Regions from separate parts of the Tistrella sp. genome, predicted to be linked through region 2. Evidence: riboswitches for the same ligand, from Rfam matches in the RefSeq annotation. Region 2 holds a riboswitch; the other holds the start of a gene.
The links. A riboswitch is a leader RNA that binds a small molecule or an ion and turns the genes downstream of it on or off. The one in region 2 is predicted to bind S-adenosylmethionine.
Positions count from the first base shown of each region.

Region 1 (4,208 bases), on a different contig from region 2:
GCGATCCGCGCGGTCGGCAAGACGGCCCCGCGGGAGCTGGACGAGATCACCCGTCCCAGCGTGTCGGTGAAGCTCTCGGCGCTGCATCCGCGCTACGAGGCGGCCAAGGACGGCCGCATGCTGAAGGCACTGGGCGGCCGGCTGGCCGAACTGGCGCGCGAGGCGAAGGCGGTGGGCATCGGGCTCACCATCGATGCCGAAGAGGCCGACCGGCTCGACATCTCGCTCGACCTGCTGGAAGGTGCCGCGGCCGACCCGGCGCTTGCCGGCTGGAACGGTCTGGGGCTGGCGGTCCAGGCCTATCAGAAGCGCGCCCATGCGGTGATCGATCATGTGGTGGAGCTGGCCGGGCGCACCGGCCGCATCATCCCCACCCGTCTGGTCAAGGGCGCCTATTGGGACACCGAGATCAAGCGGGCGCAGGAACGCGGTCTCAGTTCCTTCCCGGTCTTCACCCGCAAGGAGGCGACCGACGTCTCCTATCTCGCCTGCGCCCGCCGCATGCTGGCGGCGCGCGACCGGCTCTATCCGATGTTCGCCACGCATAACGCCCATACCGTGGCGGCGATCGACGTGATGGCCGGCAATGACCGCCGCTTCGAATATCAGCGCCTGCACGGTATGGGCGAGCCGCTTTACGAGGCGGCGCTGGGCGATGCGCCGTCGAAGGGCGGCGTCAGCTGCCGGATCTATGCGCCGGTCGGCGCACATGAGGATCTTCTGCCCTATCTGGTCCGGCGCCTGCTCGAGAACGGGGCCAATACCTCGTTCGTGCATCGCCTGGCCGATGAGAGCGTCGCCATCGGCGATCTGGTCGCCGACCCGGTGGCGAAGCTTGCCGGCCGGGCCTCGCGGCCCAACCCGTCGATCCCGCTGCCGGGTGCGATCTATGCCCCCGAACGGCCGAACAGCCAGGGGCTGGATCTGGCCGATCCGCTGGTGGTGATGGAGCTGGACGCCGCCGTCGCCGCTGCCGCCGCCATGCCCGCCGAGGCCTCGGCGATCGTCGAGGGCCGGGATCGCGGCGGCGCCTTTGCGGAGATCCGCAGCCCCGCCGACCGCGCGGTGGTGGTGGGGCGCGTGGCCGAGGCCGACGATGCCGCGGTCGAGGCGGCGATCACGGCCGCCCGCGCTGCCTGGGGCCGCTGGGATGCGCTGGGCGGGCCCGCCCGCGCCACCGTGCTGGAGGCGATCGCCGATCGCTACTGGGCCGACCGCCACCGCGCCTTCGCGATCCTGATCCGCGAGGCCGGCAAGACCTGGCCGGATGCCGTGGCCGAGATCCGCGAGGCGATCGATTTCCTGCGCTACTACGCCGCCCGGGCCCGCGCCGATTTCGCCGGCCCCGTCACCCTGCCCGGGCCGGTGGGCGAGAGCAACGAGATCCGGCACTCGGGCCGCGGTGTCTTCGCCTGTATCTCACCCTGGAACTTTCCGCTCGCGATCTTCACAGGCCAGGTGTCCGCAGCCCTTGCCGCCGGCAATGCGGTGCTGGCCAAGCCGGCCGAGCAGACCCCGCTGATCGCCGCCTGGGCGGTGCGCCACATGCTGGCGGCCGGCGTGCCGGCCGGCGCCATCGCGCTGCTGCCCGGCGACGGTGCCCGGGTCGGTGCGAAGCTGGTCGCCGACGAGCGGGTCGCCGGCATCGCTTTCACCGGCTCGACCGAGACCGCGAAGCTGATCAACCGCGGCCTTGCGGGGCGTGACGGGCCGATCGTGCCGCTGATCGCCGAGACCGGCGGGCTCAACGCCATGATCGTCGACAGTTCTGCGCTGCCCGAACAGGTGGTGGCGGATGTGCTGACCTCGGCCTTCGGCTCTGCCGGCCAGCGCTGTTCGGCGCTGCGCCTGCTGTGTGTGCAGAAGGATGTCGCCGACCGGATCGAGACCATGCTCGCCGGCGCCATGGCGGTGATGGAGGTGGGCGACCCGATGCGGCTCGCGACGGATGTCGGGCCGGTGATCGATGCCGAGGCGCTGGACGGGCTGAAGGCCCATCTGGCGGCGCTGAAGGCGGCCGGCCAGACGAAAATCGCCGAGGCACCGCTGCCGGCCAGGGCCGAAGCCGGCACCTTCCTCGCCCCGACCGCCTGGCGGATCGACAGCCCCGACCGCCTGACCCGCGAGGTCTTCGGGCCGGTGCTCCATATCTGGCGCTATGAGGCGCGGGATCTGGAGGCGGTGGTACAGCGGATCAATGCCTATGGCTATGGGCTGACCATGGGCGTGCACAGCCGCATCGACCGGACGGTGCGCCGGGTGGCGGAGCTGGCCCGGGTGGGCAATCTCTATGTCAATCGCAGCATGATCGGTGCTGTGGTCGGCACCCAGCCCTTCGGCGGCGAGGGGCTGTCGGGCACCGGCCCCAAGGCCGGCGGTCCGCGCTATCTGCATCGGTTTGCGGTCGAGCGCGTGCTGTCGGTCAATACCGCCGCCGCCGGCGGCGACACCCGGCTGATGACCACCATCGCCGACGGCGGCGACTGAGCGTTCCGGCCCGTCACCCGCTCTGCAAGGCTGCGCATGGCGGCCATTGCAGAGCGGGTGCGATGGCCTTATGATCCGCGCCACATCAAGAGTTGGGGCGACGCCCAACGCCAACCTGCCGCATCCGGGCAAGGTGGCACTCCCTCGTGATCCCTGCGATCGGGAAGATGTGGCCGAGCCGGCAATCAAACGGATCACGCCACCGCGTCCGCCCCTGACATGCCGAGTGGGGACGCGCCGATGCCGATCAAGATTCCTGACGATTTGCCCGCCCGCCGCACATTGGAAGCGGAAGGGGTGATGGTGATGGGTGAGACCGACGCGGTCCGCCAGGACATCCGCCCGCTGCGCATCGGCCTGCTCAACCTCATGCCCAACAAGATCCGGACCGAGACCCAGTTCGCCCGGCTGCTCGGCTCCACGCCGCTGCAGGTGGAGTTGACCCTGGTCAAGATCACCGACCATGTCTCGCGCCACACCGCCACCGACCATATGTCGGCCTTCTACCGGCCCTGGGCCGAGGTTGCGACCGAACGCTTCGACGGGTTCGTGATCACCGGTGCACCGGTCGAACGGCTGCGCTTCGAAGAGGTCACCTACTGGGACGAGCTGCGCCGGATCCTCGACTGGACCCAGACCAATGTTCATCGCAACCTGACGATCTGCTGGGGCGCGCAGGCGGCGGTGCATCACTTCCACGGCATGGCCAAATACGACCTGCCCGCCAAGGCCTTCGGGCTTTATGCCCACCGGGTGCTGGCGCCGGCCTCGCCCTGGCTGCGCGGCTTTCCGGACATCTTCACCACGCCGGTCTCGCGCTGGACCGAGGTGCGGGCCGAGGATGTGCCCGCTTCGAGCGGCATGACCGTGCTGGCCGAAAGCGATCAGACCGGTCTCTGTCTGCTCGACGACCCGGCCCACCGGGCACTCCACATGTTCAATCATCTGGAATACGACACGGTCTCGCTGGCGGAAGAATATCACCGGGACGTCGCGGCCGAGGTGCCTGTGACCCTGCCGGTCGGCTATTTCCCCGGCGACGATCCCGGTCGCCTGCCTCACAACCTCTGGCGTGGCCATGCCCATCTGCTGATCGGCAACTGGATCAACGAGATTTACCAGACCACCCCCTTCGATCTGGGGCGGATCGGGATCGAGGATCACGTGCCCTCCGGCCGGTGACGACGGTCAGGTCCGGGGAAGCTTCGTGATCTCGTCGCGCACTGCGGCCAGGATCTCGTCCGACAGCGCGCGGTCACTGGCCTCGGTGGCACGGGCAAGTGCCAGGCCGCCGACCAGGGCCGACATCACCAGGATTGCCCGGTTGCGGTCGCCCCCGGCCCCGGCCAGTGCCGGGAAGCGCGCCGCCAGGGTGTCGATGAAACGGTCGACCCCCTCGGCATAGCTCGTCTGCACGCCGGGCTCCTGCCGCGGCACGTCGGTCGCCAATGCCGCGATCGGGCAGCCGATGTCGCGACGGCTGCGATGGGTGTCGGACAGATAGGTCTCGACAAAGCGGCCGAGATCGCGGCCCGCCTGGTCGCGCCCCGCCTCCAGCCGCTCGATCGTGTCGCCGAAGGCCTTGCCGCAGGCTTCGGCGGCAAGTGCGTCCTTGGACGCGAAATGGCCGTAGAAGCCGCCATGGGTGAGCCCGGCGGCCTTCATGATCTCGGCCACGCCGACACCATCGAAGCCGCGCTCGCGAAACAGCCGGGCGGCCG
Region 1 covers NZ_NYWI01000003.1:2,689-6,896, forward strand. Annotated here, with positions in the region: gene putA (bifunctional proline dehydrogenase/L-glutamate gamma-semialdehyde dehydrogenase PutA) at 1-2,487, shown strand, start outside; SAM-I-IV-variant riboswitch at 2,565-2,686, shown strand; gene CMO28_RS00210 (homoserine O-succinyltransferase) at 2,728-3,669, shown strand; gene CMO28_RS00215 (TetR/AcrR family transcriptional regulator) at 3,676-4,208, opposite strand, start outside.
Region 1: it holds a riboswitch for S-adenosylmethionine, as region 2 does, so the genes downstream of both, CMO28_RS00210 (homoserine O-succinyltransferase) here and metZ (O-succinylhomoserine sulfhydrylase) in region 2, are expected to answer to the same signal.

Region 2 (4,208 bases):
ATGTGATGCTCGCAATAGCTCTCGATCCGGATGCCACGCAGGGCGACGACCTCGTCATAGCCGTCGGTCTCTTCGAAGGTCCGCTGCAGGATCTCGACCGGATCCTGAACATAGCCCGCGAAGAATTCCTCGTAAGACCGCACCACGCGGTCGGGCGTGGACAGCAGGCCCTCGCGGTCCGGGTCGTCGCCCGCCCAACGGATCAGGGTCCGCACGGCGGCTTCCGCCTCGGCGCGGCTGGGGCGGCCTTCGGGGGCAGCGGCCTTCGGCGCCTCGGATGCGCCGACCTCTGCCGGGCCTCCCATTTTCACGGCCACGACGTTTTCACGTGTCATCTGACGTGCAACTCCCAGGGTGCGGCCGGCAGGTGCGCAGCGGGCCCACGCGAACGGCGGGGGACGGCGCATCGGGCTTCCGGCCGTGTGCGGATTCCGTTTCGTTTACGCAAGCCCGCAACCGATGGATCACCGGGGTGGAGAGCGTATCGCGACGGAGCCGCGATGGTGTGGGCCGGCGAGCCGCGATACGGCGGATCATCCTGCCCACGATCCGAAGCACATATCAACCATTGATTGCTGATGATGTGTTCGACGTAACTCTGACTATAGGTCGCAGCGCAGGCACCTGCAAGCGCGGGCCACGGCAGAACCGGGATCAGAATCAGTTGATCGTGTGCGCCGCATGGGGGCTGTCGAGCGAAAAGGTCGGGATCTGGACCTCGAAGGTCTCGCCGCCGGCGCTCTCCATCTGGTAGCTGCCGCCCATGATGCCCGAAGGCGTGGTGAGCGGCGCCCCGCTGGTGTATTCGAAGCTCTCGCCCGGCGCCAGCACCGGCTGTTCGCCGACCACACCCGCACCGCGAACCTCCTGCAGCCGGCCCAGGCCGTCGATGATCCGCCAATGGCGGGCACGCAGCTGCACCGTCTCGTCGCCGTGGTTCTCGATCCGGATGCGATAGGCGAAGACGAACTGCCCGTCCTCGGGCGAGGACTGGTCGTCGACGTAGAACGGGCGCACCGCCACCATGATCGAGCGGGTGGTCGCGCTGTATTCGTGGTCCGCCGCCATGGGTCCTACCTGCTGCAACGTGGATCGACGGGCCCGGAAGGGGCCCGGACAGGGAATATCGCGACCCATGCAACCGATTTCCAGGGCGGAGCGCAAGCGGTGATGCCCCCAGGATGTCGGGACGGGGTGTCCCGACACCCGTTTCAGGGGCAGCAATGGCCTCAGGCGGCGTCGAGTGCCGCCGCCAGATCGGCCGCCAGATCCTCGACATCCTCAAGCCCGATCGACACCCGGACCAGGCCGTCGCCGATGCCCACCGCCGCCCGCACCTCGGCCGGCAGCCGCTGATGGGTGGTGGTGGCGGGATGGGTCGCCAGCGTCTTTGCGTCGCCCAGATTGTTCGAGATGTCGGCAATCTCCAGCCGGTTCAGGAAGCGGAAGGCCGCTTCCTTGCCGCCCTTGAAATCGAAGGCCAGCAACGTGCCGCCGCCCGCCATCTGCCGCCGGGCCAGATCATGGCCGGGATGGGAGGCGAGCCCCGGATAGACCAGCCGGTTGAGGGCGGGATGGCCCTCGAAACGGCGGGCGAGGGTGGTGGCGCTGCGGGTCTGTTCCCGCACCCTGAGCGGCAGCGTCTCCAGCCCCTTCAGCAGCACCCAGGCGTTGAAGGCGCTGAGGGTCGGGCCGGTATGGCGCAGGAAGTCGCGCAGCGCCCCGTCGCAGAACGCCTCGCTGGCCAGGATCGCCCCGCCCAGCACCCGGCCCTGGCCGTCGATATGCTTGGTGGCGGAATAGACCACCACATCGGCGCCCAGCGCCATCGGCTTCTGCAGGATCGGGGTCGCGAAGACGTTGTCGACCACCAGCGTCGCGCCATGGGCATGGGCGATCTCGGCCACCGCCGCCAGGTCGATCAGCTCCAGCTGCGGATTGGACGGCGTCTCCAGGAAGAACAGCTTGGTCTCGGGGCGCACCGCCGCCGCCCAGGCGTCGAGATCGGCACCGCGCACGAAGCTGGTGGTGATGCCGAAGCGCGGCAGCAGTTCGGCCAGGATGTACTGGCAGGATCCGAACAGCGCCTCGGCCGCCACGACATGGTCGCCGGCGCGAAGCTGGCAGATCAGCACATTCCACACCGCCGACATGCCCGACGCGGTCGCCCGGCAGGCCTCGGCACCTTCCAGCGCCGCCAGGCGGGCCTCGAAGGTCCGCACCGTCGGGTTGCCGTAGCGGCTGTAGACGAAGCCCGGCTCTTCGCCGCGGAACCGCGCCTCAGCGCGGGCGGCGTCGTCATAGACATAGCCCGAATTCAGGAACAGCGCCTCGGCGGTCTCGCCATGGGGGCTGCGGTCCAGCCCGGCGCGTACCGCCAGTGTCGCAAGCCCGCGTGTCGCAAGCCCGCGCTCTGCCGCGGCTTCCGTTCCGGCCGCTGCAGCCGTGGCCTTCCACAATCCGTCGCCACAGTCGGCGTCGACATCCGTCCGGTCTTCGGTATCCCGCATGGTCTTCGGCCCACAAAAAAACCCGGCCTCTGGCCGGGTCTGCGCGTGAAGGGTTCGGTGCGCGGCCCCCGACCTTTTAGCGGCGTGATTAACGTGGTCCGCAAGCCGGCCGGCCCAAATCCCCACGATCGCCGCCAGGTCCTGCCCCGGCGACGCGACAGGCACGATACGCCCGCCCGCCACGGGGGGTCAAGTACCGATCATGTCAGGAGAATTCCCCATCCGGCGGATGGAGATGCAGGATCGGCCCGCCCGCCTCGGCGGCCTCGTCGGGATCATGGGTCACGATCAGCGCCGGCACACCACGCCTCCGCAGGCGGTCGAAGACCAGCGCCCTCAGGCGTGCGGCCAGCGGCCGGTCCAGCCGGGCGAAGGGTTCGTCCATCAGCACCGCCCGGGGATCCGCAGCCAGCATGCGCATCAGCGCCACCCGCGCCCGCTGCCCGCCCGACAGGGTCGCCGGATGTCGCCCGCCCAGCCCGTCCAGCCCGGCCTCGGCCAGCGCCGCGGCGATCCGGTCCCGCCGCGCCGCCCGATCCAGCCCGGCCGGCAGGCCGAAACCGATATTGGCGGCCACCGTCAGATGCGGAAACAGCAGGTCGTCCTGCATCATCAGCCCCACCCGGCGCCGCTCGGGCGGCAGGTCGTCGATCGGCCTTCCGTCCAGAAGGATGCGGCCGCTCATGGCCACGACCGGGTCGGCGATGCCGGCGATCACCGCCAGCAGGGTCGATTTGCCGATGCCCGACGGCCCCAGCACCGCCCCGATCACCCCGGGCGACACGCCGAGGTTCAGCGGCCCCACCAGCCGGCGGCCGCCGATCGCCACCGCCACCTCCTCAAGCTCCAGGCTCATCGGCGCCTCCGGCCACCGGCCGGCTCGGGGATCAGGCTCGCCAGCAGAAAGCCCGCCGCCGGCAGCAGGGCCAGCAGCAGGGCTGCCGCCGCCGCCGCCCGACGGTCCAGCCCGGCCGCAGCCGCAACCGCTTCGGTCGCTAGCAGCGGGATCCGGCCGCCACCGATCATCACCGCCGGCAGATACTGCGCCACCCCGGCCGAAAAGCCGATCGCCGCCGCCACCGCCAGCGGCCGTGCGGTCAGCGGCAGCATCACCGCCGCCCAGGCGCCGAAGCCGCTGCGGCCCAGGCTGCGGGCCAGCCGGCGCGGCCGCGGATCGGTCCGGCGATAGCTTTCGCGCAGCGCCAGAAAGACATAGGGAAACACCGTCGCCAGATGGCACCAGACCAGGGCAAGCCCGGTACCATCCAGGCCAAGCCGCAGCACGGGGCCCTGCAACCCGGCCAGAAACGCCGCCGGCGGCAGCAGCAGCGGCAGATAGATCAGCGCGTCGCCAGCATCACCTGCGGGGCGGCTGTCCCGGCCTTCCAGCAGCAGCAGGGCCAGCGGCACCGCGATGATCACCGGCAGCAGGGCATAGAGCGCGCTTGCCCCCGCCGCAGGGGCCAGACCGGCTGCCATGCCCGTCAGCCGTGCCGTCGACCAGCCGGCGGGCAGCGGGTCGGGGAAGCGCCAGACCGCAGCCCCGGCCCAGAAGACCAGCGTCACCACGGCCAGCACCGCCATCACCAGCACCAGCAGCCCCAGCCCGGCGGCAAGGCGGGAGGCAAAGGGCGCCAGCGGCCGACGGGGGCGGGTGGTCAGCCGGTCAGCCCCGCCGCACCGCACCAGCCGTTCGAT
Region 2 covers NZ_NYWI01000030.1:78,790-82,997, reverse strand. Annotated here, with positions in the region: gene folE (GTP cyclohydrolase I FolE) at 1-305, opposite strand, end outside; gene apaG (Co2+/Mg2+ efflux protein ApaG) at 661-1,068, opposite strand; gene metZ (O-succinylhomoserine sulfhydrylase) at 1,230-2,510, opposite strand; SAM riboswitch at 2,567-2,646, opposite strand; gene CMO28_RS09280 (ATP-binding cassette domain-containing protein) at 2,716-3,366, opposite strand; gene CMO28_RS09275 (hypothetical protein) at 3,363-4,208, opposite strand, start outside.